Regions from separate parts of the Paenibacillus riograndensis SBR5 genome, predicted to be linked through region 2. Evidence: predicted binding sites of a transcription regulator. Region 2 holds the regulator's gene; each other region holds the start of a gene.
What was found. Region 2 encodes Rex, which represses fermentation and respiration genes when NADH is low (regulators of the CRP and FNR family bind a similar motif). Its sites were predicted from a motif close to TTGTGAAATATTTCACAA; they were not measured.
Positions count from the first base shown of each region.

Region 1: the regulator Rex is predicted to act here: its motif matches at 4,326-4,343, upstream of pflB (formate C-acetyltransferase).
Region 3: the regulator Rex is predicted to act here: its motif matches at 1,056-1,073, upstream of PRIO_RS20935 (polymer-forming cytoskeletal protein).
Region 4: the regulator Rex is predicted to act here: its motif matches at 4,836-4,853, upstream of hydE ([FeFe] hydrogenase H-cluster radical SAM maturase HydE).

Region 1 covers NZ_LN831776.1:5,459,282-5,466,729, forward strand. Annotated here, with positions in the region: gene PRIO_RS23245 (extracellular solute-binding protein) at 1-874, opposite strand, end outside; gene pflA (pyruvate formate-lyase-activating protein) at 1,105-1,842, opposite strand; gene pflB (formate C-acetyltransferase) at 1,974-4,235, opposite strand; gene adhE (bifunctional acetaldehyde-CoA/alcohol dehydrogenase) at 4,499-7,120, opposite strand.
Region 2 covers NZ_LN831776.1:5,155,875-5,163,322, reverse strand. Annotated here, with positions in the region: gene panC (pantoate--beta-alanine ligase) at 1-298, shown strand, start outside; gene panD (aspartate 1-decarboxylase) at 291-674, shown strand; gene PRIO_RS21850 (tetratricopeptide repeat protein) at 807-1,424, shown strand; gene dinG (ATP-dependent DNA helicase DinG) at 1,538-4,399, shown strand; gene PRIO_RS21840 (redox-sensing transcriptional repressor Rex) at 4,717-5,370, shown strand; gene PRIO_RS21835 (amidohydrolase) at 5,357-6,658, shown strand; gene PRIO_RS21830 (cell wall elongation regulator TseB-like domain-containing protein) at 6,704-7,222, shown strand.
Region 3 covers NZ_LN831776.1:4,923,547-4,930,994, reverse strand. Annotated here, with positions in the region: gene PRIO_RS20945 (YkoP family protein) at 1-203, shown strand, start outside; gene PRIO_RS20940 (polysaccharide deacetylase family protein) at 230-928, shown strand; gene PRIO_RS20935 (polymer-forming cytoskeletal protein) at 1,133-1,693, shown strand; gene PRIO_RS20930 (hypothetical protein) at 1,851-2,324, shown strand; gene PRIO_RS20925 (AraC family transcriptional regulator) at 2,384-3,157, opposite strand; gene PRIO_RS20920 (LysE family translocator) at 3,177-3,758, opposite strand; gene PRIO_RS20915 (AraC family transcriptional regulator) at 3,928-4,818, shown strand; gene PRIO_RS20910 (DinB family protein) at 4,927-5,409, shown strand; gene PRIO_RS20905 (hypothetical protein) at 5,673-6,068, opposite strand; gene PRIO_RS20900 (helix-turn-helix transcriptional regulator) at 6,236-7,066, shown strand; gene PRIO_RS20895 (multidrug efflux MFS transporter) at 7,143-7,448, shown strand, end outside.
Region 4 covers NZ_LN831776.1:4,572,643-4,580,090, reverse strand. Annotated here, with positions in the region: gene PRIO_RS19325 (aspartate ammonia-lyase) at 1-441, shown strand, start outside; gene hydF ([FeFe] hydrogenase H-cluster maturation GTPase HydF) at 438-1,751, shown strand; gene hydG ([FeFe] hydrogenase H-cluster radical SAM maturase HydG) at 2,264-3,679, opposite strand; gene hydE ([FeFe] hydrogenase H-cluster radical SAM maturase HydE) at 3,721-4,773, opposite strand; gene fdhD (formate dehydrogenase accessory sulfurtransferase FdhD) at 4,900-5,718, opposite strand; gene PRIO_RS19300 (L-cysteine desulfidase family protein) at 5,956-7,242, shown strand; gene PRIO_RS19295 (DeoR/GlpR family DNA-binding transcription regulator) at 7,303-7,448, opposite strand, start outside.

The DNA of each region.
Region 1 (7,448 bases), 300 kb from region 2:
TGAACTGGGTAGTGTACTCAGCATATTCGAAGCCAAGCTCGCCTTTTTTGAAGTAGCCTTTGTCTTCCCATTCCTTATACTTGGCAAAACCTTTCACCACATTCGGGTCACTCCATTTGGCTTCTCCGGTGGCGAATTTTGCCGTCACATCCGGTCCGGCATAACGCGACCAGAGATGGTTAGCCAGCATCAAAGGCACCCAGCCTGCTTTGGAGGCTCCGGCCAGCGGCACTTTGCCGTCAGCTTTGATATCTGCAAGCTGCTTTTCTAATTCCGCAAAGGTTGTAGGTGCCTTCCAGCCTTTGCTGGTGTAGTATTCTTTATTATAGAAGAAACCCTCACCGGAGCCGCCGATCGGCAGTCCGTAGATCTTACCTTCGTACGTAAACGGATCAAGATTAGAGAACTTGTCTTTGATGCCCAGTTCCTCCAGAATCGGTGTCAGATCAAGCAATTTGCCTTCCTTGGCGTATATTTTGGAGTCAGGGCTGCCGAAGAGGTCAAAAATCTCCGGAGGGTTGCCGGCCGCCATTTCACCGCGCAGCTTCTCCTTACGGTTGACATCCGAGTCCACACCGTCCAGCTTAAAAGTGAGTCCAGGGACTTCGGCCTGCACTTTCCCTACAACATCCTCCAGGATCGCGAGCCGCTTCTGTTTGTCGGCCCCCACCTGCGTATGACGGATGGTCATTTCAAAAGGCTCGCTGCTGGCCGGCTCCTCCGTAGCAGGTGCATTCGTAGCATTCCCGGCGTTAGCCCCCTTCGTTGCGGCTGCCTCACCGTTATTGTCTTTGGAATTGCTGCCGCCGCAGCCAGCCAAAACTGCAGAGCTTACGAACAGCAGGGACAAGAGCAATGTTACACTTTTCTTCATTGGGGTGACCCTCCCTATATGTTGATTTCCCTTACATCTCTTATTATAGAAAACAAGGTTTGTTACCGTAAGGTTAAGATTCATCCACAGCAGGGATAAAAACCTCTAATGTAAGCGGCACCATATAGATTGTCTATCTCCCCATGTTATATAACCTAACTCCTTATTACTGCAAAAAACCGTCCCAACAGTTGTTTCACTATTGGAACGGCTTGGATAAGGCAAGCAGCTTAGACCAATGCAGTTTGCTTGCGGCCTTCTTCAATCAGCCGGTAGGCGCGCTGCACTTCTTCTTCGGTTGGGGAAGGGACACCCTCAAGTTCATAAGGTCTTCCGAGCACTTCCCATTTATAGATACCCATTTGATGATAAGGAAGGATTTCGAACTTTTCCACGCCATTCAGTGTGCCAATGAAGCGTCCCAGGTTCAGCAGGTCCTCTTCACGGTTATGAATGCCGGGCACATATACATGGCGAATCCACATCTTGCGGTTATGATCAGACAGCCACCGGGCCAGCTTCAGCGTACGCTCATTGGATTTACCGGTAAGCTTGATATGCGCTTCATCATCAATGTGCTTCAGATCAAGCAGCACCAGATCTGTCAGTTCAAGCAGATCATTGATTTTATCGCCTTCATTATAACCATTGGTGTCAAGTGTAGTATGCAGGTTCCAGCGTTTCTTCACTTCGGTAAACAGCTGTTTTACAAAATGCGCCTGTAGGGTTGGTTCACCGCCTGAAACCGTCAGACCGCCACCGGACGTACGGTAATAATTCAGATACGGCTCAATTTCAGCAAGGACATCTTCAATACTCATTTCTCTGCCTTCATTCAACCCCCAGGTATCGGGATTATGGCAGTATTGGCATTTCAAGAGGCAGCCCTGCATGAACAAAACAAAACGAATACCTGGTCCGTCAACGGTTCCAAAGGTTTCTAAGGAATGTATATGTCCGTTAGCCATATGAGGTCATCCTTTCGGAAACTTAAAATTTTAATCAATTTTAAACAAGATATTACCGCCCTTGACTCAAGGGCGGTATCACCTTGCAGCTATTTCACTGTATACCTAGAACCCAAGCTACCGCTTGTGTATTACATTGCACCGTGGAATGTACGGTTGATAACATCCATTTGTTGTTCACGAGTCAGCTTGATGAAGTTAACAGCATAACCGGAAACGCGGATGGTCAATTGTGGATAGTTCTCTGGGTGTTCCATAGCATCCAGCAATTGTTCGCGGGCAAATACGTTAACATTCAGGTGGTGACCTTTGCTAGCGAAGTATCCGTCAAGCATCGATACCAGGTTAGATTTACGTCCTTCTTCTTCTTTACCCAGAGCTTTTGGCACGATGGAGAAGGTGTTGGAGATACCATCCAAGCTATCTTCGTACGGCAGTTTGGCAACGGAGCTCAGGGAAGCCAAAGCGCCTTTCTTGTCGCGTCCGTGCATTGGGTTCGCACCTGGAGCGAATGGTTCGCCTTTTTTACGTCCATCAGGAGTAGTACCAGTTTTCTTACCATATACTACGTTGGAAGTAATGGTCAGGATCGATTGAGTCGGCAGCGCATCACGGTAAGCGTGGTGCTTGCGGATCATCGTCATGAACGATTCAACCAGTTCTACTGCAATGCTGTCGACAGCATCGTCATTGTTACCATAGCAAGGGAATTCGCCTTCAGTTTCGAAGTCTACCGCGATGCCTTGTTCGTTGCGGATTACTTTTACCTTAGCGTGTTTGATGGCGCTCAGGGAGTCAGCTGCCACAGACAGACCGGCAATACCGCAAGCCATAGTCCGCAGAATATCGCGGTCATGCAGAGCCATTTCGATACGTTCGTAAGAATATTTATCGTGCATGTAGTGGATAACATTCAGCGTGTTCATGTAAGTCTTAGCCAGCCACTCCATCATCGGTTTGAAGCGTTTCATTACTTCATCATAGTCGAGATATTCGGAAGTGATGGCCGGATACTCAGGACCTACCTGCACGCCGGATTTTTCATCCACACCGCCGTTGATTGCATACAGCAGAGCTTTGGCCAGGTTGGCGCGTGCTCCGAAGAATTGCATTTGTTTACCGATGCGCATTGCGGATACGCAGCATGCAATACCATAGTCGTCACCGTAGATCGGACGCATCAAATCGTCATTTTCATATTGAATCGAGCTGGTTTCGATGGAAACCTTAGCACAGTATTTTTTGAAGCCTTCAGGCAATTTTTCCGACCACAGTACAGTCAGGTTTGGCTCTGGAGCTGGTCCCAGATTGTACAGGGTGTGAAGGAAACGGAAGCTGTTCTTGGTAACGCGTGTTGTTCCGTCTACAGACATACCGCCGATGGATTCAGTAACCCATGTAGGGTCTCCACTGAACAATTCGTTATAGTCAGGAGTACGCAGGAACTTGACGATACGCAGTTTCATGATGAAGTGGTCAGCCAGTTCTTGTGCTTGTTCTTCAGTCAAAGTACCTTCTGCAAGGTCACGTTCTACATAGATATCAAGGAAAGAGGATACACGTCCAAGGGACATTGCCGCACCGTTCTGTTCCTTAATAGCTGCGAGGTAACCGAAGTATACCCACTGGAAAGCTTCCTTAGCGTTGTTAGCAGGCTTGGAGATATCCATTCCATGCATTTGAGCCATTTGTTTCAGTTCGCCGAGTGCACGAATCTGTTCGGAAAGTTCTTCACGAAGACGGATAACGCTATCGGTCATGGAATCCACTTCAAGATTCGCAAGATCTTGTTTCTTTTCTTGGATCAGGAAGTCAACGCCGTAAAGAGCTACGCGACGGTAGTCACCGATGATACGGCCGCGGCCATAAGCATCTGGAAGACCTGTGATGATACCGGCTTTACGGACAGCTCTCATTTCAGAAGTATATGCATCAAATACGCCTTGGTTATGCGTTTTGCGGATGTTCGTGAACATGTCAACAATGCCTTGCGGAAGTTCGAAGCCATAAGCTTTAGTGGCATCGATCATCATCTTGATTCCGCCAAACGGTTGAATGGAACGTTTGAAAGGCGCATCAGTCTGAACGCCGACAATTTGTTCCTTGTCTTTGTCAATGTAGCCAGGTTGGTGGGATACGATCGTGGATACTGTGTTAACATCCACATCCAGTACACCGCCATTAGCAATTTCCTGCTTGGTCATTTCGGAAATAATCTTCCAAAGTTCAGTAGTGTTTTTAGTAGGACCTGCAAGGAAGTCTTCCTTGCCAAGATAAGGTTTGATGTTCTTTTCGATAAAATCATTCACATTTACTTTTCTGGACCATTTTCCTTTTACAAAACCGCGCCATCCAGCCTTAACTTCTTGTACATCTTTTTCAATCACCGACATGCTAAATCCCTCCATTTATATTTATTATATTTGTAGAGATCGCGGGCTTGAAGGTTAATCCCGTGTCTCGTGATCCCATAAAAGATCTCATTGTTATAAAATTCACAATTATATCTTCAAATCCGGGACCGTTGTTTATATAAACATTTTAGTTTATTTTCTGAAAAAGAACTGTGACAAATATCACTATTTCGGTGATATTTGTCACTTCCATCCAGTCCCATATTAACCTTTAACCATACTTTTTCCCATACAACCGTTAATTAGTTGTCGAATCTGCCGTAGAAAGCATTGCGGTATACATCAGCAAGTTCGGAAACCAGCGGGAGTTTAGGGTTGGCAGTTGTACATTGGTCTTCAAATGCACGGTCAGCCAGATAATCTACACGGGATTCGAAATCCTTAGGATCGAAACCAAGTGCCTGGAACGACTCTTCGATGCCGAGTTTTTTGTTCATGTCGCGGATAGCGTTGATCAGGCTTGTTACGCCTTCTTCAGTGGTGCGGGCAGGCAATCCCAGAATGCGGGCGATTTCGGCATAACGTTCGTCAGCTACAAAGTGCGAATATTTAGGGAACGAAGCGAACTTCGTAGGTTTCTTAGCGTTGTAGCGGATGACATGCGGCATCAGAATGGCATTGGTACGGCCATGGGCAGTGTGGTACTGTCCGCCCCATTTGTGCGCCAAGCTGTGGTTGATGCCCAGGAATGCGTTGGCAAAAGCCATACCAGCCAGCGTAGATGCGTTGTGCATTTTTTCGCGGGCAAGCTTGTCGCCTTGCAGTGCCGATTTTTCAAGGTATTGGAATACCAGTTGGATAGCTTTGATAGCCAGACCATCCGTATAGTCGCTTGCCATAACCGAAACGTAAGCTTCGATGGCATGTGTCAGAACGTCCATACCTGTATCGGCAACAGCTGTTTTTGGCAGGCTGTATACAAACTCAGGATCGATGATCGCTACGTCTGGAGTCAGCTCGTAGTCAGCCAATGGGTATTTCGTATTGTTGGCAGTAGTTTTATCAGTAATAACCGCGAAAGATGTTACTTCAGAACCGGTACCCGAAGTAGTTGGAATCGCTACGAATTTCGCTTTGTTTCCAAGCTTAGGGAATTTGTATACACGTTTGCGGATATCCATGAACTTCTGTTTCAGACCGTTAAAGTCAGCGTCCGGATGTTCGTAGAACAGCCACATGCCTTTGGCAGCATCCATTGGGGAACCGCCGCCGAGTGCGATGATGCAGTCCGGCTGGAATCTGTTCATCATAGCTGTACCTTTTTCTACAGTTGTGGTCGACGGGTCCGGTTCAACTTCCGAGAACACTTCGATCGCTACTGGAGTCTGGCGTTGACGCAGGTAGTGCTCAACTCTTTCTACATAACCCAGTTTAACCATCATTGGGTCAGTGATAATAGCTACGCGTGTGATATCAGGCATTTTGGCCAGGTACTGAGTGGCACCTTTTTCGAAGTAGATCTTGTCAGGTACTTTAAACCATTGCATATTCACGGTACGACGGTTCACCCTTTTCACGTTGATCAGATTGACAGCAGTTACGTTCTGCGATACAGAGTTGCGGCCGTAAGATCCGCAGCCCAGAGTCAGTGAAGGGATATTCGTATTGTAGATATCGCCGATTGCGCCATGTGTGGAAGGCGAGTTGACGAGAATACGTCCGGTCTGCAGACGGTTCGAGAACTTCATGATCACTTCTTCGTTATGGGAGTGGATGGCCGAGCTGTGGCCCATACCGCCAAATTCAACAACCTGTGCCGCACGTTCGATACCCTGGTCAGCATTTTTAACTTTGTAGCAAGCCAGAACCGGGCTCAATTTTTCTGCGGACAGCGGATATTTGGTGCCTACGCCTTCAAGCTCTGCTACCAGAATCTTAGTGCCGGCAGGAACCTGAATTCCGCACATTTCAGCGATTTTCACTGCGGATTGACCTACAATTGCAGGGTTTACTGCGCATTTTTCCACGTTCATTGCGCCGCTTGTCAGTTTGGCAGCTTCTTCTTTATTTACAAAGTAGCAGCCGTTGGCAATCATTTTCTTCTTCACTTGGTCGAAGATCGCTTCTTCAATGATAACTGCCTGCTCGGAAGCGCAGATCATACCATTGTCGAATGTTTTGGAAAGGATGATGTCCGTTACGGCCTGATCGATATCGGCGCTCTTCTCAATGAAGGCAGGCACGTTACCAGGGCCTACGCCAAGAGCCGGTTTACCGCAGCTGTAAGCTGCCTTAACCATTGCCGAACCGCCTGTTGCCAGGATCAGCGCAACGTCCGGGTTGTTCATAAGCGCGTTTGTTTTGTCCATCGTAGGCAGCTCGATCCACTGGATGCAGTTCTCAGGAGCGCCGGCTTTTACGGCTGCGTCATGGAGAATTTTGGCTGCTGCGGCACTACACTCTTGCGCAGATGGATGGAAACCGAATATAATAGGATTACGTGTCTTAGCGGCGATCAGTGCCTTAAACATCGTGGTGGATGTTGGATTGGTTACCGGTGTGATACCCATTACGATTCCGACCGGTTCGGCAATTTTTTGGAAACTGTCATATTGATTGTCTTCTACTACGCCTACTGTCTTGTCATACTTAATGCCGTGCCAGATATATTCTGTTGCGAAGATGTTCTTCGTGATTTTGTCTTCATAAACGCCGCGGCCTGTTTCTTCTACGGCGAGCTTTGCCAGGTACATGTGCTTGTCGAGTCCTGCCAGAGCCATTGCATGAACGATTGTGTTAACCTGCTCTTGATCCAGCTGCATGTAAGCTTCTTGAGCTTTCTTTGCTTTATCCACCAAAGTCTGAATATACTCTTCAGCAGTGGTTTGTTTCACTTGGGCGGCGACTTCGTTCTTAACTGCCATCTCCCTCGTCCTCCTGTCAATTTTTAGGTTGTTTTTCTCTACACATTCATCTTATCACATCGCATCAGGGTTGTATAGTGAAATCTTTCACAAAGTATAAAGTTTTTTTTGATTTGTTTTCAAAGCGCTTTCATTCGCTCTTAATCAGGATTATGTTCCATTTTATGTATGTTTTCTCCGTTATTTTTGTCTTTTTTGCAAACGTGAATTTTTTCACTTGACATATTTCCCCTTCAAATAGCTTTTTCGTCTTTGAATACACGCCCACTGCGATGTCCCCGAATCCCTGTCTAAAATGGAAAAAGACCGGAAATTTCCCCGGCCTTCT
Region 2 (7,448 bases):
CCAAGCGCTGGTGCTGTCCCGTTCACTCCGCGAAACCCGCAAGGCGATTGAAGAAGGGACTGTCAGAACGGTGGAAGAAGCGCGCAAGCTGCTGGAAACCGTTATTTCGTCCTCACCGCTCGCGGTCATCGATTACGTGGAAATTCTCTCTTTTCCGGGCCTGGAAACGCTGGCTGGCGGGTCTCTGTTAAGTGATGCAGAGGGAGAAGTGATTATGGCGCTGGCTGTGAAGTTTGGCCGGACCCGGCTGATCGACAATAATGTTTTTATCCCCAAGGAGGTACATGCCCTTGTTTAGACATATGATGAAATCCAAAATCCACCGCGCCACCGTAACGGAAGCCAACCTGAATTACGTGGGCAGCATTACCATTGACGAGAACCTGATGGAAGCCGCTGACCTGCTGGAAAATGAAAAAGTGCAGATTGTCGACAATAACAACGGTTCCCGCCTGGAAACCTATGTCATTCCCGGACCGCGCGGCAGCGGCGTTATCTGTCTGAACGGCGCTGCAGCCCGGCTGGTTCAGCCCGGGGATACAGTAATTATCATCTCCTATGCCATATTGTCCTCCGAGGAGCTGGCTGCTCATAAGCCGACGGTTGTATTCGTGGACGCTGACAACAAACCGGTCAAGCTGGCGGATCATGAGCTGCATGCCACGATTGCCTGAAGCTTAAGCCATGCAATGAATGGCAGGGATGAAGAGACCCGTACTTGTGAAAAATGAAGGCAGGCAAGCTTAAGCTGATTTCATTTTCAGTAAGGGTGGGGGTGTCCCGTGTTTCAACATTTATTTGCTGAGATGAACAAGATGCTTCAGGAAATCGCCGAAGACTTTCCAACTGCGGAGGGCGCCCGCCGGAATGATCTTTTATGCAAGTACAACATGCTGCACAGGCTAAGCGATGAAGTGATGGACGAGTGGCTGGTCTTTGCCGAGAAGCTGAGTGAGTTCCGCCAAAATGCGGATTTTTCGCCACCTTCCGAGGAAGAAATGCCACAGATTGAGGCACCCGAGCTGGCCATGGATTCCTTTGTCCGCGGCCAGGGCTACTACAAGCTGCTGATGTACCGCAAATGCATCGAGCAATTCAAGCAAGTCATCACCCGTTATCCCGACAGTCTGGCAGCACATCTGTATTTAGCCATGGCCTATCTGCAGGAAGGGGAGCTGGACGTCTCCTGGGGGCATCTGCATCACATGCTGGCCCTGATCCGCGAGAGGAAGCTGAAGGCCATGATCTACAATGCGCTGGGCTGTATCCGGGCCTCCCAGGAGCGCTACCCTGAAGCCCAGGAGCTATTTAGCCTCTCTTTGCAGCATGATCCCCTGCTTCCCGAACCGAGTGTGAATTTGGAGGTCTGCCGCAGGAGAGGCGGGAAGCTTCAATTTGGACATCAGCTGGTTTCGCTTTTATAATTCTTCATCCATTAAAGCGATGCATCCCGCTTGCCAAGGGGTGTGCATCGCCTTTTTTCGTAACTTCTGTTATGCTGATAAGGAGTCTCAAGTGAAAGGATTTAGAACTTATAATGAAATTTGCCGTGCTTGATTTTGAAACCACAGGAACCCAATCCGTGGGTGAGATCATCCAGGTTGGCCTTGCCATTATAGAAGAAGACCGGTCCATCTCCAGGGTGTATGGTTCCTACGTCAAGCCCGGAACGCCGATTCCCCCCTTTATTACGGGATTGACCGGAATCACGGACAGTGATGTGCAGGACGCCCCTGAACTGGATGAGATGATGATGGAGCTGGTTCCGCTGCTCGACGATGTTGTGCTGGTCGGCCACAATGTGGCTTTTGACTTTCATTTTCTGCAGAATGCGCTTGACCGGTGCGGTTATTTGCCGTTCCAGGGCCGGATTCTGGATACGATTGATTTTCTCAAGATATGCTTTCCGTCACTGACCACCTATCAGCTCGGCGCTGTAAGCGCCCATTTCGGCCTCACGCATGAGCGTCCGCACCAGGCGGACAGTGATGCCCTTGCAACTGCACTGGTGCTGCTGAAATGCCTGGAGGAGCTGTACAGCCTGCCCCTGCTGACCATCCAGCGCCTGAATGAATTGTTTGCGGACGAGGACAGCGATCTCGCCTGGTATTTTGACGGGCTGCTGCATGAGCGGGAAATGGAGACCTTCCAGCCTGAGGGTGAGCTGAACTTTTACCGCCAGCTGGCGCTGGCTGTAGGAGACTGGACGGAGCTGATGCCTCCCAGAGAGGAAGGAACCGGCAATCCTGCGCAGAATATTACCTTTGAGGAATATATGGAAGAGGTGACCCTGCGGCTTAAGGAGACCTTGCCCCAATACGAAAGCCGTGAAGCCCAGGAAATTATGATCCATGAGGTGATAACGGCACTGGAAAGTGACAAGCATCTCTTAATCGAGGCGGGAACGGGCACGGGCAAATCGCTGGGCTATCTGCTTCCGGCCATCTACCACAGTGTGCGCTCGGGACAGAAGGTCATGGTGAGTACGCATACCATCAACCTTCAGGACCAGCTGCGTGAGCGCGACATCCCGCTTTTGACGAATGTTGTGCCATTCCCGTTTAAGGCTGCGGTCTTCAAGGGCAGAGGACACTATTTGTGTCTGCGCAAGTTTGAACATAAAATAAATAAAAAGGACTTCGCGAGTCCCCGGGAAGAAGCGCTTACTGCAGCGCAAATGATTGTGTGGCTGACACAGACCCAGTCAGGAGATGACGAGGAGCTGAATCTGAACGGCCGCGGCGGTGATTTCTGGGAGACCGTGGCCAGCGACACGGATTCTTGTCTCGGACGTTCCTGCCCCTGGTTCCGCAAATGCTATTACCACCGGGCCAAGCACGAAGCCGGAATAGCTGATGTTGTAGTAACCAATCACTCCAAGCTGTTCGCAGACGTCAAGGCCGGTCATCAGCTGCTTCCGGCGTATGAGCACCTTGTTATTGATGAAGCCCATCATCTGGAGGATATTGCCGGCAAGCATCTGGGCATGCAGATGAAATACTTCACGGTAGCCCATACGCTTACACGCCTCTATAAGGACAGCAAAAGCGGACAGCTGCCCGTTCTGCGCCAGACCCTGCAGTCTTCAGGCAACGAACAGGCGGCTGAATGGAGCGGGGTGATCGACAGAATCTACCCGGATCTGCTTACGGTTAGGGAATCTTGGGATGCGCTTAGCGACAAGCTGTTTGCCTTGCTGCCTGAGCGCAGCGATGCCGCAGCAGGAGAAGCGGGACAGCTGGTTACGCGTCTTCTGCCGGGTGCTCAGCCCAAGGGCTGGGAAGAAATCACCGCACTGGAGAACACCCTGAACCTGAGCCTGAGCGAAATTATCCGCAGGGGCGACAAGATGCTCAGCGAAATGCGCGAATCGGAGAGCCAGTCGTCCTCGGACAGTCTGGTGACGGATATCGGCGGGCTTTTCAAGGATTTGGCTTCGATCCGCGAGCAGGTACGGTTTTTTATGAACCTGAACGACGAGAATATTGTCTACTGGATGGAGGGCAGCGGGAATTACCGCGGGAAATCGCTGCAGCTGTATGCTGTTCCGGTGGATGTCAGTGCCCAGCTCAAGGATCTGTTTTTCGATAAAAAGAAAAGCATTGTCCTGACCTCGGCCACATTGTCCGTGGATAAATCCTTTCAGTTCATGATAGACAATCTCGGCCTGGGCGAGTCCGCAGAACAGGGGCGTCTGATGACAGCGCTGCTGCCGTCGCCGTTTAAGTATCGCGAACAGGCGCTTCTCGTTATTCCGCGCGATTTTCCCAGTGTCAAAGGCAGTGTGGGCGATGCCCGGTTTGTCGATAAGCTGGTGCATTCGCTGGCGGAGGCTGCAGTGGCGACCCAGGGCCGGATGCTGGTGCTGTTCACATCTTATAAAATGCTGCGCCAGGTCTATGATCCTCTGAAGGAGGCGCTTGCCTCCCAGGACATCGCTGTTCTGGGTCAGGGTGTAGAGGGCGGAAGCCGCAGCAAGCTGATCCGGCGTTTTCAGGACAGTGCCGCCTCCGTGCTGCTCGGGACAAGCAGTTTCTGGGAAGGGGTAGATATTCCCGGTGAGGCGCTGACCTGTCTGGCTATTGTCAGGCTGCCGTTTCAACCGCCTAACCATCCGCTTGCTGAGGCGAAGGCTGAGCTGCTGCAGGCGCAGAAAAAGAACCCGTTTATGAAGCTGTCGGTTCCCCAGGCGGTCATCCGGTTCAAGCAGGGCTTCGGCAGACTGGTTCGCACTGCACAGGACCGGGGAATTGTTATTGTATATGATACCAGGGTTATCGAATCTTATTATGGAAAGTACTTCCTGTACTCACTCCCTGGACCCAAAATGGAGCATATGCTCACCGATCAGATGGTCCCGCGTATCGCCGAATGGCTTGAAGACGGCAGTGTGTCCTGATTCCACTATACGTTCAAATTTAATTATTTAGAAATTATGATTTTTTCTGTTGCGGAGAAGGTGTGCGCCGCAGGGGCTAGTCCAGAAATAACGGCAGAAATGCCGTTGTTGGAGCGTTGAAGGTCGGCTAGTCCAGAAATAACGGCAGAAATGCCGTTGTAAGAGCACCGCAGGCTGGCTAGTTTGTTCATGGATGTTGTACAGAGAATCATTCCTTAGGCGCCTTCTGTTTTGAAGGGGCGCCGGGAATGATTACTAATTAGCTGCAGCTCTTTAAATTTAAGGTTACGCTAACAATACTTTTAGGAGGAGAAAATATGAAATCGGATAAAATATCAGAGGCCGTGGTGCGCAGGCTGCCTGTGTACCTGCGTTTCCTGAACGATCTCCAGAAGCGTGAAATCTCCACCGTGTCTTCGCAGGAGCTGGGACAGAAGCTGGATCTGAATCCGGCGCAAATCCGCAAGGATTTGGCCTATTTCGGCGATTTCGGCAGAAAAGGCATCGGTTACGATGTATCGTATCTGATTGAGAAAATCCGCCATATCCTGAAGCTTGACCAGCAGATCAATGTGGCACTCGTGGGTGCAGGTAATCTTGGACACGCTTTATCCAATTACAATGCCTATTTGAAGGACACGATGAAAATCACCGCGGTCTTTGATTCCTATCCCCCCAAGATCGGGCAGAAAATCAACTCGCTGACGGTTCAGCCTATGGAAGAGCTGGGGAGCACAATCCGCGAGCAGGGCATCCGCATCGGCATTATCACTGTACCGGACAGCGAAGCGCAGAACGTTGCAGATATCCTGGTGGATTCAGGCATCGAGGCAATCCTCAATTTTGCACCGGTGATTTTGAAAACGCCTGCCAACATCCGGATTCATGCCGCTGATTTTACTACTGATTTGCAGAGCTTGGCTTATTATTTGCATGATGGAAAGGACGAGGCGGAAGATGAGCAGCAATAAAACTGTAATTGTAAATGGGCGTTTCCTGGTGCCGGGAACGGCGCAGCCTGTCCTTAGCGGTTATATGACTATAGAAAAGGATCTCATCACATACATAGGAGAAGTCAAGCCTGTCATAGAAGAAGGTACTCAGACCATTGACGGCAGCCGTCTGCTGTTCATGCCGGGTCTGGTCAATACCCATGGCCATACGGCGATGTCCCTGCTGCGCGGCTACGGGGATGATATGGTGCTGCAGAATTGGCTGCAGGAAAAAATGTGGCCTATGGAAGAAAAATTCACCGGAGACGATGTCTATTGGGGCACCGCCTTGTCTGTGCTGGAAATGCTGAAAGGCGGCACAACCACCTTCCTGGATATGTATGACCACATGGACCGTGTGGCCGAGGTTACCGAGCAATCAGGCATCCGTGCCGTGCTGATGCGCGGGGTGATCGGGCTCTGTCCGGAGGACGTGCAGAACCATAAGCTGGCGGAAGCGGTTGCTTTTGCGCGGAACTGGCACGGAAAAGCGGACGGAAGAATCACAACGATGATTTCACCGCATGCCCCGTACACCTGTCCGCCGGAGTTTTTTGTGAAGTTTGTGCAAGCCGCCCATGATCTGGACCTGCCTATGCATACCCACATGTCGGAAACCCGGCGGGAAGTCGAGCAGAATGCGGCCGATTACGGTTTGCGTCCGGTGGCGCATCTGGAGAAGCTGGGAATGTTCACCCGCCCGTCCCTGGTCGCTCATGGTGTTCATTTGAACGATGAAGAGATTGAGATTCTGGCCCGTTACCATGTAGGGGTATCCCATAACCCGGGCAGTAATCTGAAGCTGGCGAGCGGAGTAGCCCGGGTTCCTGAGCTGCTGCGTGCAGGAGTCACGGTATCGCTTGGCACCGATGGCGCGGCGAGCAATAATAATCTCGACATGTTTGAGGAGATGCGCCTTGCCGCCTTGATCCACAAAGGCGTGAGCGGTGACCCGACGGCGGTTCCGGCACAGGAAGCGCTGCTGATGGCGACTGAATACGGCGCACAGTCGATTTTTCTGGAAGGAGTCGGACGGCTTGCTCCGGGAATGAAGGCGGATTTCATTGCCCTGGATATCGACCAGCCGCATTTCCTGCCGCATACGGATCTCTTGTCCCATGCCGTTTACTCGGCAAGCGCCAAGGATGTTGCGCATGTCTGGGTGGACGGCAAGCAGGTTGTGAAGCATGGGCAGTGCCTGACGCTGGATGAGGAACAAATCCGCCGCAAGGCGCAGGAGACCTTTGAGGGCCTGCTGAAGCGGTAAATGAACATGATCGGTGAGGCATTTTGAAAGAAAGGGAGCTGTACTTTGAAGAAAAGAAGAAAATGGCTTCTGCTGGGGATACTCCTGGTTCTTCTCCTTCTGTTCGGACTAAGCCAGTTCTATGCTTATGTGATGAAAGACCAGTGGAGCGAACGCAGCGCAGCCACAGAGATTGCTGAAGCCAGAGCAGGACTGACAGAGGTGACCCGGGCCCAGAAGTCCGTCTGGGATGAAAATTCGATTTACTGGGTAATGACAGGCCGTAACGCAGCCGGGACGGAGCTGATGGTCTGGGTCCGCTTTACACGGGACGGCAAGCCTGCAGGGGGAGACAATGGTGTATACGCTGAAGAAGTGGCCAAAGGCATGTCGGAGCAGAAGATCCGTTCCATCATTGCCTCAGACTTACCAGGGAGCACCATTAAGCGCCTGCTGCCGGGTGTGTACAACGGAGAATATGTGTGGCAGCTGTTTTATAAGCTGGAGGGACGCTATTATTACAAGTTTTACCGTTTTGCGGACGGAAATGCGATTGGGGACGGCTACAGCCTGCCGAAAAAATAATAAGCGCACGACCCATATTGAGCGGGTGGACAAGTATTTGTCTGCCTGCTTTTTTAACATTTAGGAAATTAGCGTATTCAGTAGAGAGTCGAATATATCTGCGGGTATATATCTTTGAGGCAGAACCAGCAGCATCTGGTGATAAAGATGGGAATATCTTAAGCATCGCCAAAACGGCCGCAGCGCTAATCGTTGCGGTCGTTGCTGTCGATATAAGGGGAAACGG
Region 3 (7,448 bases), 230 kb from region 2:
TGGGCTTTGAGCAGCAGGCGATGCAGCCGGGATTGTTCAGACGGATGACCACGATCTATCTCCGCCTGCTGTTGTCAGCATTGCACCCGGAGGGGAAGAACAGAATCGGCCAACGCACCGATCAACTCGTCCCGATGCTGCTGATCCATTCGCGCGCTTCGCTGAAAGACCGTTTTTCCCCCGGACAGAAGCTGCCGGGATAAATACATATCCGCTATAAGGAGGAACTATGCTCTCACACCTGACTATTGGAATCATCAGCATCTTTATCTTATACATGTTACTCCCCAGTCTTTTAACACGGCTGGCGGGGTATGGCGTCATGCGCCGGGGGACGTCTCCCAAGGAGGTGGCTTTCACCTTTGATGATGGGCCGCATCCGGAATACACCCCCAGATTGCTGGATCTTCTGGCACAGCATAAAGTAAAAGCCACATTTTTCGTACTTGGTTCGCAAGCGGAACGGTATCCTGAGCTGATCAAGAGAATGGACCGGGAAGGCCATCAAATTGGCATTCATAATTATATACATACCTCCAACTGGCTCATGCTGCCCGGCACCATCCGTAGGGGGCATCTGAAGCGGACTGCAGATATTGTGGAGTCAATCATCGGAACCCGGCCTGATTATTACCGTCCGCCTTGGGGATTGATCAATATGTTCGACTTCTTTCGCCTGAAGCAGTACCGGATTGTGCTGTGGTCGCTGATGGCACATGACTGGAGCCGGAAGAAATGTCAGACCTCCCTGCGCTCAACACTGTTGAACCGTATCCGGGACGGGTCTATTATTGTGCTGCATGACAGCGGAGATACGCTGGGGGCGGACGGAAATGCTCCTCATTATATGCTCCAGGCTCTGGAGGAAGTACTGAACCAGCTGAAGACCAGAAACCTGAAATGTGTCCGGGTGGATGAAATGGCTTAACCTGAGATAAGTGTTCCGTTTAGATGAATAGGATCATTCGCTGACTACAATTACATAATTTTGCATAAAAGCGACTTCACTGCCAAATATATTGAATTTGCATAATAAAAAAATGATAGACACAAATTTGTGAAATTTATCACGTTGTTATTATTAAAATTTTAATATATAATATGAATATACCAAAAAACAGGGGGAATTGTTGTGAAGCTAGTAAAAGGATTGATTGTTGCAGGTGTGGCGGCAGCGTTGCTGTCGGGTTGTGGAAATAATAATGATAAAGCCAATGAAGCGGCAAGCGCAGCTCCGTCTGCAAGTGCGGCGGCTGAAACTACAGATGCACAAAGCACAGCGTCCATCGTAAACCAAGCGGATGCTTTTACCAAAGCAGTAAGTGCTGAAGGCAACTGGATTGTAGCGATTCTGAATGATCTGACTGTAGACACCGATGTGGTTGTTGCCGGAGAATTCCATGACAAAGGCAAAGCAGAGAATGCCATCTACCGCAAACTGGCTCTGTATGCTCAGGATGCAGATCACAAAATCACTGCCAGCTACACACTGACTGCCCCTAAGGTGACTGTTCAGAGTGAAAACTTCAAAGTGCAGGGCGGAACAATCAAAGGTGACGTTTATGTAGAAGCCAAAGGCTTTACGCTCGACAAAACCGCAACAATCGACGGCAACCTCTACTTTAAGAGCGATGATCTGAAAACAAGTGCTGTCCTCGAAGGTAAAGTAACCGGCGAAACAGCCGTTAAATAATCCTGGTTCTGAACAACAGCTATCATTTTATCTTCATAAAAAAATGCCTGTAGACCGTACCCGCTTAGGGTTCAAATCTGCAGGCTTTTTTTCTGTATCTCCCTATCCATAATATGGTACACTTAACGGACTTAATCCTTAAGGAGCGGTGATGAATATGAAGCGGATCATTGGCCTTCTGCTCTTGTGCACTGCATTGTGGATCAGTGGCTGCAGTGGTAAGGCCTCTATTTATGACGGGATCGAGAAGCAGGATATTACAAGTATCAAGAGTATCAAGGATCTGAATTTTATTTATGAATATAAAGGGCATACCGATAACTGGGCGTCCGCCTATTATGTGTATCAACTGAAGAATGACAATGATAACCATGTCACACGATTGTTTTTGAAATATATTGGCAAAGAGCCTGGCCCCTCAGGTGAAATGAAATATAAGTATACTACAGAAGGCGGTCATAACGGGAGTGGGACTCTGTCTGATGCCCAGTCGCCATCCCCTATATATAATCTCGGTTCCTCCGGGGGGAACGGGTCCATTGCCGACCAGAATTCTGTGGTGAACATGCACGTGGAATGGGATGGTGGTACGGAAGAAATTGAGTTGATGCCTGTAAACCCACGGAAGTAGGTGAGTTGATGCCTGTAAACCCACGGAAGTAGGGCTTGGGTAGCCGGGTAACAAGAGGGCTAACTAAGCTGCGACATATATTCATAAGCCGTGATTCCGAACATGCTTTTGAAATGACGGTTGAGATGGGTCAGATCGGCAAAGCCGTAATCCGCCACAGCTGCATAGATATCTCTTGAACGTTCAATAGCCTGTTTGGCACGCTCCACCTTGCAGTTCAGAAAAAATTGATAAGGGGAGATGCCGGCATGGCTTTTGAACTCACGGATAAACTGATATTTGGACAGGCCAAATTCTTGACACAGGTCATCGAGCTTCAGCACTTGATCTATGTGGGAGTTCATCATTTCTTTCGCTTTTTGCACAAAAGCATTGTTCTTCCTCCTCGGTGCGGCGATCTCCGTTTCCGACAAAAGGCCTCCCAGCCTGAACAACAGCTCACTGGACCAAGCCTCATCTGTGCCGTTGCGGATCGATTGGTTCAAGCTTAGGATGCAGGAAGCTAAATCAGCATCGTAGACAATAGGGGAGGTGAAGCGCAATTCCTGACCCCCGAGAATCTCAGCGAACAGGTCCGGTTTGATGTACAGCATTACATAATCAATGCCCTCCCTGTCATAGGAGCTGCCGTCATGGTACTGTTCACGGTTGAACAGCATGACGCCATTTTTATGGGAAGCCTGAAAGCTGCCCTCCAGGTTATACTGCTGAATCCCGCGCAGGGTTACCCCGACGGCATACTCCTCATGGCAATGCTTTTTGTAAGTGAAATCGGTAAAGCTTGCTGACAAGGACAGGATATCTGCCGATTTGGCATAGTTGAATTTCTCCACGGAACTCACCTCCAAGGCTTTATAGAATCCCTGACACCATCACTGCGGAATACACGAGAAACAGTGCCATCAGGGTATTGAACAACCGGTGATGCTGCTGCAGCAAATTTTTGAAGACAGCGCCGCACACCACCCAGGTTACAAACGCCAGAAATCCGATGACCGTAATCATCAGCACAAACAGAAACGAAGCCGAAGCCGAAGGATAATAAGGCAGGACATAGCTGGGAATAACGGTTAAGGTGAACAGCAGCACCTTCGGGTTGATTAGCTGCATAAGCAGGCCTGAGGCAAAATTGGCGGTCTGCACCGGTGCGGCTTCCGCACGCCCCATCCGATAGATTTGATAGGCCAGGTAGAGCATATATAGACTGCCGGCAATCTGCATGATGACCAGTATATCCGGAATTATGCCGGCAAGCACATGATTAAGCAGGGCAGAAGCGGCAAGCAGCATACCAAAGGCGATCGTTGCTCCCCAGACGTATTCCATGGTTTTTTTGGCACCGTGATGCTGCACAGATGATAAAATAACAATATTGGTAGGCCCGGGTGTGAATGTGACCACAATACAGTAAATAATGAAGGATGCGATGTTCATAATGACCCCCTATACAAGTAGTCACATGAATATACACCCTGTTGCGGAATGGCTATAGTATATTATTGCAGCGTCCAATAAAGGAAGCACCCGTCAAATCTGTGCACGAACTGTCGGAACCGGGTCCTGAAAGGCTGTTATTCTAGGTTCGAGGGGAGGATTCAACAGCATGAACGTACTTGAAAACATGAACGATGCATTATCCTACATTGAAGATCATCTCACAGAAGAGATTGATTTTAAAGAGGTGACAAGGCGGGCATTATGCTCCGAATATCATTTCAAGCGGATGTTTTCATTCCTTGCCGGGGTGCCGCTCTCGGAGTATATCCGCCGCAGACGCCTTACGATTGCCGCATTCGAGCTGCAACAAAGCCAGCTGCGGATCATCGACGTGGCGGTGCATGTCGGATACAGTTCACCGGATGCGTTCACGAAGGCGTTCCAGCTTTTTCATGGAGTGACTCCCTCTGAAGCGCGGGCGGGCAGTCCCTCTCTGAAGTCCTTCCCCCGGATGACTTTTCAGTTGACCATCAGAGGAGGCAGTGAAATGAATTACCGTATCGAGGAAAAAAAGGCGTTTCGTATTGTCGGGCTGAAGAAAAGGGTTCCCATTCAATTCAGCGGTGTGAACCCGGAGATTGCCGCCATGGCGCAAAGCCTGAACCTGCAGATGATCACCGAGCTGAAGCAGCTGTCGAATACCGATCCGGCGGGGATCATCAGCGCATCGGTCAATTTCTCCGAGGGCCGTATGGAAGAAAAAGGGGAGCTGGATCATTACATCGGGGTTGCTACAACACTGGAAGGTCCGGAGCCTTATGCCCAGCTTGAGGTTGCCGCTTCTACATGGGCTGTATTTGAAGCCGTCGGGCCTTTTCCGGATACCCTCCAGAATATTTGGGGCCGGATATACTCCGAGTGGTTCCCTTCTTCCAGCTACGAGCTAGTGGAGGGGCCGGAAATGTTATGGAATGAGAGCCAGGACACGGCCTCGCCCACGTACAGAAGTGAAATTTGGATACCTGTTCAAGCTTCAGGCCTGAATTCAGGTATCTAACCACTGGCGGTATTTTTTAACTAAAAACAATCTTTGGCCCCAGCCCTCAAGCTCAGTATGGTATGGTTAGGTTGTATTCATCAACAGCAAGAGTGAGGTGTTATGGGATTGGTTCAAGCCAAGGAAGTATTGAGCAACCAGTTGCTCGCGAACGCAAATGACCCCAGCTGGTATGTGACCTTCACAGCATCCGTGCAGGGTTTAAGTGAAGAAGAGGCTGCATGGAAGGCGGATGAAGACAGCAATAGCATTGCCGAGCTGGTCCAGCATCTGCTGTACTGGAATCAGACCTGGCAGACCCGGTACCGGGAGGCCAGTGTTCAAGCTGTCCCTTCTGTAGAGAGCAACGACCATACGTTTGCGGTTCCCCCGGATCTTTCATTTCAGCAGCTTCAAACCCGGTTGCTGGCGGTGCTGTTGGATTGGCAGAGCCTGTTAACCGAAGCACAGCTGGCAGAAGATATACGCGAATTCCCCGGCAGCCAGTGGTGGGAAATCGTCGGGAATGTGACCACCCACAATGCTTACCATATCGGGCAGATCGTATTGATCCGCAAGCTGCAGAAGAGCTGGAAGCGAAGTCGGCAATAGAATAAGAGGACAAAAAGATATTTCGCTTGATATATTGACCATGTGAAATAGATAAGAGCATCTCGGTTTTGGAGATGCTTTTCACAATTTCGGGACGTTTGTTCTTTCATTACTATGTACGGAAAAGATTAACCGATTTACATTGATGATTATTCTTATTATTTTCAAAAATGGATACAAACAGCATATGAAGTAACACATAGTTGATGACTTTTAGACTTAGAAAATCAAAAGCCCTGCAGCATTCCCCGCAAGGCATTTTGTTATTCGATCATCCCCATCTCACGGAGACGGTGCTTGATCACTTCAATTTTCCCTTTTCGTTCTTCCTTCATTATATATTCTTCCTCCAAGAATCTTAATACCTCTAAATTAATTATAAGACTAGGATCGTCTGAAATCCGCTGTAGAAGTCCAATAAGTAATTTACACTCACTACGCTCAAGTCCATTTATAATGTCAATTTTACTATACTGAGCGTCCAGTATATCTCCAATTCGCTTATATCCTGCTTGGGTGAGACTTTTTAGCATTTTGTTTACGGGAGTCCTTTTTTCGCCGGGTTTTACTGCTAATTTGATGTGATTAATAGGCAGTCCTTCACCGGCTATATGTATCATGAAACTGTCTCTTAAGGTGCCTTGGAGTTCATTGGCCATCTGACATCACCTCAATATAAATATATGGTTAACATAACATTCTCAATGAGTGAATTAATAGTTGTAAAATATTACAGTGCGCCATCGCTCCCGATTGGAGACGCCTGCTGGATCATGAGCAGCGGACGCTGATATAATGTGAATACCTGTCATCCTGGAGGGAAACCATGAAGCTGAGCCATCTTTTTTTTCACATCCATTATTGCAATTTCAGAAAAATAAATGACAACCGCAAGCCTTCGAGCCGGATCAGCCGGGCATTGGATCATCATGAGCTTATATTGGTCAGCGCAGGGAAGGGCAGTATTACAATAGAGAGAAAAAAATACCCTTTCAAAGCGGGCATGCTGTTCTACCTTACCCCTGGTCTGCCGCATACGATAGAGATGGACAGGCAGGAGCCGGGCAGGTTTCAATCCGTTCATTTCAGTTATGGATATGTTGGATTACGTGAAGGCGAGTGGTTCGTCCGGCCGGAAGCGGAGAATCTCCCCCTGCAGGCGGCCCAGCAGCTGAAGGACTATTACCAGGTGGAGGAGCAATTCCATAAGCTGGTGGACTGCTGGGACGCGAAGCTGCCGGGGTATGAATATGTATCTAAAACTGCCTTCCAGCAGCTCCTCATCGCCATTTACCACAACACCAAGAAGCAGAATCAGAATTATGCAACTTCTTTGAAGGTAGAAAAGCTGATTCAGTACATGCGTGAAAATATCCATCGCAAACTAACCTTGACTGAATTATCCGGTCAGGCTCAGCTGTCCCCCACGTATCTCTCCAGAGCATTCAAAGAAATTACAGGAACCACGATCATCGAGTTCTTTAATCAATTGAAAATGGATGCCGCCAAAGAAATGCTTCTGGAAGGCGATCTGAGAATCAAAGAGGTGGCCGGGGCGCTCGGTTTTGCGGATGAGTTTTATTTTAGCAGGATTTTTAAAAAGACAGAGGGGATTAGCCCTTCGCAATTTCACAGCAAAAATGTCCATGGAGTCTAAGATTGTGCATGGTTTGAAGCCATTCCTGCTGCTAGGATAAGGATATAATCGTGAAGCAGAAGGAAGGCCGTATGTCATGCCGGTTTGGAAAAGAAATTTGATTGTCTGCTGGTTCGGAATCTTTGTAACAGGGGTAGGGATGAGCCAGATCGCACCGGTATTGCCGCTCTATATTCAGCAGCTTGGTGTGGAGAATCCTGCTTCCATTGCCCGGTTATCCGGGATCGCTTTTGGCATCACTTATGTGATATCCGCACTGTTCTCACCCATATGGGGGCTGGCGGCGGACAAACTCGGCCGGAAACCGATGCTCCTGCGGGCAAGCCTGGGCATGGCGGTAATCATCGGGTGTATGGGATTTGTACACAACGTCTATATCCTG
Region 4 (7,448 bases), 580 kb from region 2:
GCGATGCGGGTGATTGCGGACGATACGGCTGTAACGCTGGCGGCTGCAAGCGGTCAATTGGAGTTGAACGCGTTCACCCCTGTACTTGCCGAGGCCTTATTGGAATCTCTGGAGCTGCTGCTGCACGGCATTCCGCTGTTCCGGGAACGCTGCTTGAGCGGCCTCAAGCTGGATGAACACCGTTGCCGGGAGCATGTGGACCGTTCAGGGGTGCTGGCTGCTGCTACGATAACCTATCTTGGTTATGACAATGCTGCAGCACTTGCCAAGGCGGCTGCTGCTTCCGGCCGTCCCCTGGAGCAGCTGCTAGTAGAGGGCGGATGGATGACCGAGAAACAGATTCAAGAGGTGCTGCATCCGCTGGAGGTTACCAAGCCGGGAATTCCCGGCCGTAGCGGACAGTCCGGTGCTGAACATGGAAGGAGGCTCATCCCAGAATGAGCGTGAATGATACGCCGCGTGGAGAAAGAGCGCATATCGCTGTTTTTGGCCGCCGTAATGCCGGCAAATCAAGTCTGATCAATGCGTTCTGCGGACAGGAAGTGTCGATCGTCTCCCCGGTAAGCGGGACGACAACCGATCCTGTGTACCGGCCCATGGAGCTGCTCCCGGCGGGTCCGGTCGTGCTGATCGACACTGCCGGACTGGACGACACGGGGGAACTTGGTGAGCAGCGTATCCGCCAGACGCTGCAAGTTCTAAAAAAAACAGATCTGGCGCTCCTCGTGGTAGATGCAGAGGCGGGTGCGGGGGAGTTCGAGCGGGAACTGCTGCAGAGATTGGCTGCGGCTGGAACAAATGTAATGATTGTACTAAATAAAATCGATAAAATCACTTCTGACCCGCCGTCGCTCGAAGAACGGTGCAGCCAGTTGGCCTTGCGGCTGGAGGCCGGCTCTTCCATCCGGCTGTTCCCTGTCAGCACGATGAGCGGAAGCGGAATCGGCGCGCTGAAGAGGGCGGCAGCAGACAGGCTCGCCCAGGAGGAGCAGCGTTTCCGGCTGGTCGGGGATCTGCTGAGCCCCGGCGATGTGGCCGTGCTGGTGGTGCCGATTGATAAGGCTGCCCCGAAGGGCAGGCTGATTCTCCCTCAGCAGCAGGCCATCCGCGATATTATGGAATGTGATGCATTGGCTGTGGTCACTAAGGAGCAGGAGCTGAGCCACACCCTGTCCCGATTGACCGGCAAGCCGCGTATTGTCATCACGGATTCACAGGTGTTTCTGAAGGTTCAGGCGGATACACCGCCGGATGTGCCGCTCACTTCATTCTCCATTCTGTTTGCCCGGTACAAAGGCGACCTTCCCCGGCTGGTAAGCGGTGCGCGCTCCATCACCAGACTGAAAGACGGTGACCGGGTCCTGATTGCCGAAGCCTGCACGCACCACCGCCAGTCTGATGATATCGGCTCTGTCAAGATTCCCCGCTGGCTGCGGGAGATCACGGGCCGGCAACTGTTGATCGACCACGCAGCAGGCAGTGACTTCCCGGCGGATCTGGAGCAGTATTCGCTGATCATCCACTGCGGCGCCTGTATGCTGAATCGCCGGGCAATGCTGCGGAGACTGGATGAAGCGGAGGCTGCCGGTGTGCCGATAGTCAATTATGGTGTGTTTATCGCCTATGTTCAGGGTGTTTTTCCCCGGGCGATTGAGATGTTCCCGTCGGCTATGCTGGCTTGGGAGAATGGGGGCTCCGGCAATGCCCGCCAAAGCCGGAGGCCGGATACCATGCCCCTGCCCATAGTCTGAAGCAGGCTGCATCTGTTTTGAATTCAAGAGTAATGAGACTCTGATTAATTGGAATCTCATTACTCTTTTATTGTAGCCAAGTGGTGCTATTCCTTCGTTGGGGTTAAGGCAGGTGTACTGTTTGCGAGCAGCGGGGGAGCGGGGTGGAATTAGTGAACTTAGATTAGCTTAAACCGATTAGCAGAAGTTACAAATTGGAATTAGGAGAGGTAATTATAGCGGGTTCACCTGAAAGGTACGAATGGGCCTGGGCCTGGTTAGGGTTACTTATGCTTATTGTCCTTCTAATGTACAAAGTGCAATAGAATGATCATTTCGGCCGATTTAAGGCAATCCCAGCTCAAAAAGCTGCGCCGCCCCTTGAAGGGCTGCGCAGCAGTGTTCAATTCCGTTATCGATGAAAATATCCGCCTACATTTGCAAATTAATTTTTATAAGCCAGTCCCGGTGGAATACTCTGCTTTTTTTAGCATAATAGCCCCGGGGTCAGCTCTCTACCCGGCACATTCACGCTAGAACCGCAAATCCCTCTCCCCCGCATGAATCCGCTGCAGCTGCTCCCGGGTAGCTTTTCTTACGCCTTCCCGCGGGATGCGCTCCAGGTTCTCGCGGATCGTCTGCTCACCGATGGCCCGCATTTCCTCATCCGCATAATCCAGCAGGTACTCCTGGAAGGTCATCAGCGAGTTGGGCTGGCAGACATTGTGAATCTGGCCCGATTTGGCCAGCTGCATAAAGCGGTCGCCGGTGCGGCCTTCCCTGTAGCAGGCTGTGCAGTAGCTGGGCACATACCCGTCCTTGCACAGGCTTTTGATGATTTCCATAGGCGAGCGGTGGTCGCCGACGGTGAACTGCGGAGTATCCTCCTTGTTCTTATTGACACTATAGGCACCGACACCAGTCGCTGAACCCGCGCTGATCTGCGAGATGCCGAGTCTGATGATCTGATCGCGAAATTCAGAATCCTCGCGGGTGGACAGGATCATTCCGGTATAGGGCACAGCCATTCTCAGCACCGCAACAATTCTGGCAAAATCCGCATCGCTGACCAGATGGGGGTAATTGTCCAGATTCACGTTTTCGGCTGCACGCAGGCGGGGGACAGAGATCGTATGCGGGCCGCAGCCGAACGCCTGCTCCAGATGCTCCGCATGCTTCAGCATGGCAATAGTATCGTATTTATGGTCGTAGAGGCCATACAGAACCCCGATGCCGACATCGTCAATGCCAGCGGCCATGGCACGGTCCATAGCCGTTGTGTGCCAGTCGTAATCATGTTTGGGCCCTTCGGGATGGAAATTCCGATAGCTGGGCCGGTGGTATGTCTCCTGGAAAAGGATATAGGTGCCGATTCCGGCTGCCGCAAGCCTCCGGTAATCTTCTTCCGTCGTTGCAGCAATGTTGACGTTGATCCGCCGGATGCTGCCATTGTCCAGCTTGGTGTCATAGATCGTCCGGATGCAATCGATAATATAGTCGATAGAGCAGTTGCGGGGGTCTTCACCGGCCTCCAGCACCAGTCTTTTATGCCCGAGAGCCTGCAGCACCTTGACCTCTTCGGCAATTTCAGCTGCGTTCAGGCGGCTGCGCGCAAACTCCGAGTTGGAATGCTTGTATCCGCAGTAGACACAATTATTAACACAATAGTTGCTGACATACAGCGGTGCAAACAGGACGATCCGGTTGCCGTAAATCTGCTCCTTGATGCTCCGCGATACCTGATACAGCTGCTCCAGCGTTTCCTTGTCCTCTACATGGAGCAGCACGGCCGCTTCCCGGGAGCTTAGGCCTTTGCAGGCTTTTGCTTTTTCCAGGATGGCGGCTATGATCTGCGGATCGGCTGCTGCTTCCGAGCCATACCGCAAGGCCTCCATAATTTCCTCGTCTTGAATAAAATCCGCTGGCCGGCGTTCACTCACTTTGCTCACTCATATCCACTTCTTTCTGGTTTATCTTTATGATCAGGACTTCAATGTTCCTGGAGAGAGCGGGAGAGATGCTTTAAGCTGTCGCCGCGTCCCATATCCACATGGAAACCGGCGGATTTCACCCGCTGCTCCAGACAGAATCTGCACTGGGCGGATTCGTCGCCCGTACAGATTTTGTTATTGTAGAGCATATATTTGGCCCGTACAGACATAGGGGAGAGGTTGGGCATCAGGACATTCGCTCCAGCCTGCAGCGCCCGCTCCCGTCCGTTCGGATGGGCGGTGCCCATCGCAGTAGTCGCCGGAATCAGGGCATCCGGCACCATCAGCCGGGCCAAGGCAATCATGTCGAGTGTGTTCTCTACCGTTCCCGGCTGCTCGTCCCTCAGCGGAGTGTCCCGGTGCGGCAAAAAAGGGCCGATGCCGATCATATCCGGCTGCAGCTCCTGCAGATACAGCAGATCGTCCGCCAAATCGGCAGCGGACTGCCCGGGCAGTCCGACCATGAATCCCGCTCCCACCTGATAGCCGATCCGCTGCAGGGCGCGCAGGCGGTCCCGGCGGTCCGCATACTCCATTGTAGGATGGAGTGCACGGTACAGAGAGGCAGAGGCGGTTTCATGACGCAGCAAAAAACGGTCTGCACCCGCCGCGTATAGCCTTGTATAACTTTCATCATCCCGCTCACCGACCGACAGTGTCAGCGCGGCATCCGGGAACTGCTGTTTGACCGATGTGATCAACTGCACCAGCTTGTCCGTGGTATACCAGTCGTCTTCACCGCTCTGCAGCACAAACGTACGGTAGCCCAAGGTGTAGCCCTCCCGGCAGCAATCGAGAATCTCTTCCGGCTGCAGCCGGTAACGGCTTAAGGTTCTATTCCCGGAGCGCAGGCCGCAGTACAGGCAGTTTTGTTTGCAGATATTTGAGAATTCGATAAGTCCGCGCAAGTAAACGGCGGTGCCGTAGGCTGTGATTCTTGCCTTATGGGCCAGATCATACAGCCGCCTTCGGAGAGCTCCTTCAAGATGGCTGATCAGATCCGCCAAATTCTGCTGGCTCACTGATCCGCCAGACGCTAATTGTTCCAATATCGGGTACGTTGCGCATCCCTCCCTCGGCTGTCCGACATAGTCACATAAAGGTTGAACATGACTTGTAAATATTGTAACAAAAGTAAATTTACAGAACAGTGAGCTTTATGCTTGAAATTGCTTGTTTTATCGTTTCATTTCCAGTGGCCCCAGGTCGCTGATCCGCTCGGGATGTGAATACACATTGCAGGAATTTTGCCGGATGAAGCCTACCGCGGTGATCCCCAGCTGCTCTGCCAGTTCAACAGCCAGGCCCGTAGGAGCAGATTTGGATAAAATGATCTCACACCCGATTTTAGCCGCCTTGAGCAGAATCTCCGAGGAAATGCGGCCGCTGAAGGCGATGATCTGATTGCCGGGATCGATGCCTGTCCTCAGGCAGTGCCCGTAAATTTTGTCCAGCGCATTGTGGCGTCCAATATCACTGCGGGAGAGCACGATCCCTTCCGGATTACAGAGGGCGGCACAGTGTACGCCTCCAGTCCGGTGGAACAGCTCAGCGCCGCTAAGCACCTCATCCATGAGGCGGAAGCAATCATCGAAAGTAAGCAGGGTATGAACTCCTGTTATACTTTTGGCGGTCCGTGCATCATTGACATAGACGAACCCGTGGCGGCTGGACCCGCAGCAGGAGGTGACATAACGTTTGGCAAAAAGCTGGCGGTGGAGCGGATTCCAGCGGTCTGTAGTTACATGCACAAAGCCTTCTTCTTCCTGTGTCCACAGCTGCCGGATATCCTGCATTCCCCGGATAATACCCTCCGATGCCAAATACCCGACAACCATATCCTCGATATACTCTGGTGTGCAGACCAGGGTAACGAATTCTTCGCCGTTGATTTTGATGGTTACCGGTTGCTCTGCCACAATCGAATCCTCTTCCCGGCTTAGCTGGCCGCTGCGGTAGCGGATGATGCTTCCATGCTGCTCCGAATGCTGTTCCATGGTTATCCTCCGAATATGTAAAATTTAAGACCAGTAAAAATAACTTAAAATGTTAAAAATTACTATCCTGTACATTCCTACTACAACACGTTTTCCAAAGTCTGTCAATTTCACTTCTCACAATGCTGGCTGCCGGATAAGATAAGGGGTTCCCTGGAGCTTGCCGCTGATATATTATATAGAAACAAACTTCTGGGTCAGAGAGAACCAGAGAAAATAGAGAGTAGGAGAATTTATATGTTGAGCTTATTGGAAATTTTGCATAAGGAAGTAGTTCCGGCGGAAGGGTGTACTGAACCGATTGCAGTTGCCTATGCTGTTTCCTTGGCGGCAGAGCTTCTTGAGGAAGAAATCACATCCATCCGGCTCCAGCTCAGCGGCAATATCATTAAAAATGCTATGGGGGTGGGCATACCCGGCACAGGGCAGACCGGACTCCCCATTGCGGCGGCACTCGGTGCGGTAGTGGGCCGTTCCCATAAAGAGCTCGAAATCTTGTCTAACCTGACACCGGCAGAATTGAAGCAGGCGAATTCGCTGCTGGACCGGGGGCTTTTGGAAGTAGAGCTGAAGGACACTCCCGAGAAACTGTATATCGAAGCTAAGGTGTATTCCCGGAATCATCTGGCGACAGCCATTATTGCCGGAGAGCATACCCATATAGAGTTTCTGGCACTGGACGGGGAGAAGATCACTCCGCCAAAATCCAAAGCAGACTGCGGCAAGCCGGGGCGGGCGGATTCCGGCTATGCCGGTTCTGTTGACCGGATCTTTGAGTTTATCCATACGGTTCCTTTCGGGGATCTCAGCTTTCTTCTGGAAGGTGCCCGGATGAACAAGGCCATATCCGATGAGGGATTGCGGGGCAATTATGGCCTGCAGGTCGGCAAAAAGATGAGCCAGCAATCGGCGGTGAATTTGTTCGGCAATGATGTGGCCAGCCGGATCATTGCCGCGACGGCAGCGGCCTCTGATGCGCGGATGGACGGCAGCGCCATGCCGGTGATGACAACGGCCGGCAGCGGGAATCAGGGCATCGCCTGCACGCTGCCAGTGATTGCACTGGCAGAGCTTTTGGGCAAGGACGAGGAGAAGCTGGCACGGGCGCTCGCGCTGAGCAATCTGGTCACAGTCCACATTAAGCATTACATCGGGCGGCTCTCGCCGCTATGCGGTTCGGGGATTGCGGGCGGAGTGGGGGCGAACAGCGGGATTATTTATCTTATGGGGGGCAGCCTGGCGCAGATCAAGCATGGAATACAGAATACAATAGCTTCCTTGTCGGGCATGATCTGTGACGGCGCGAAATCAACCTGTGCGCTGAAAATTTCCACCTCCACCAATGCGGCCATCCAGGCAGCCACACTGGCGATGAACAACATTGCTCCAACCACGAAGGATGGTGTTATTTTCGAAGAGGTTGAAGATACGATCCGCAACATGGAGCGGCTGGTTCAGGAAGGGCTGGCGGATACCGATACTGCGATTTTAAATATCATGCTCTCCAAAGGCGGAGCGGTGTAGCACCATATGCAAGACCGCCCGGTTCCCTGCACAGCAAACGGCAGGGACCGGGCGGTCTTTTTAGTACAATACCTCGATATTTTCTTCAGCCAGCCGTGTCAGCCAGGATTCCGCAGGCCGGCGGTCCGTAATGAGCACGTCAATGCTGCTAAGCTCCACCAGCCTGGTGAACGCTGTTTTGTCGAATTTGGTATGGTCGGCGAGAA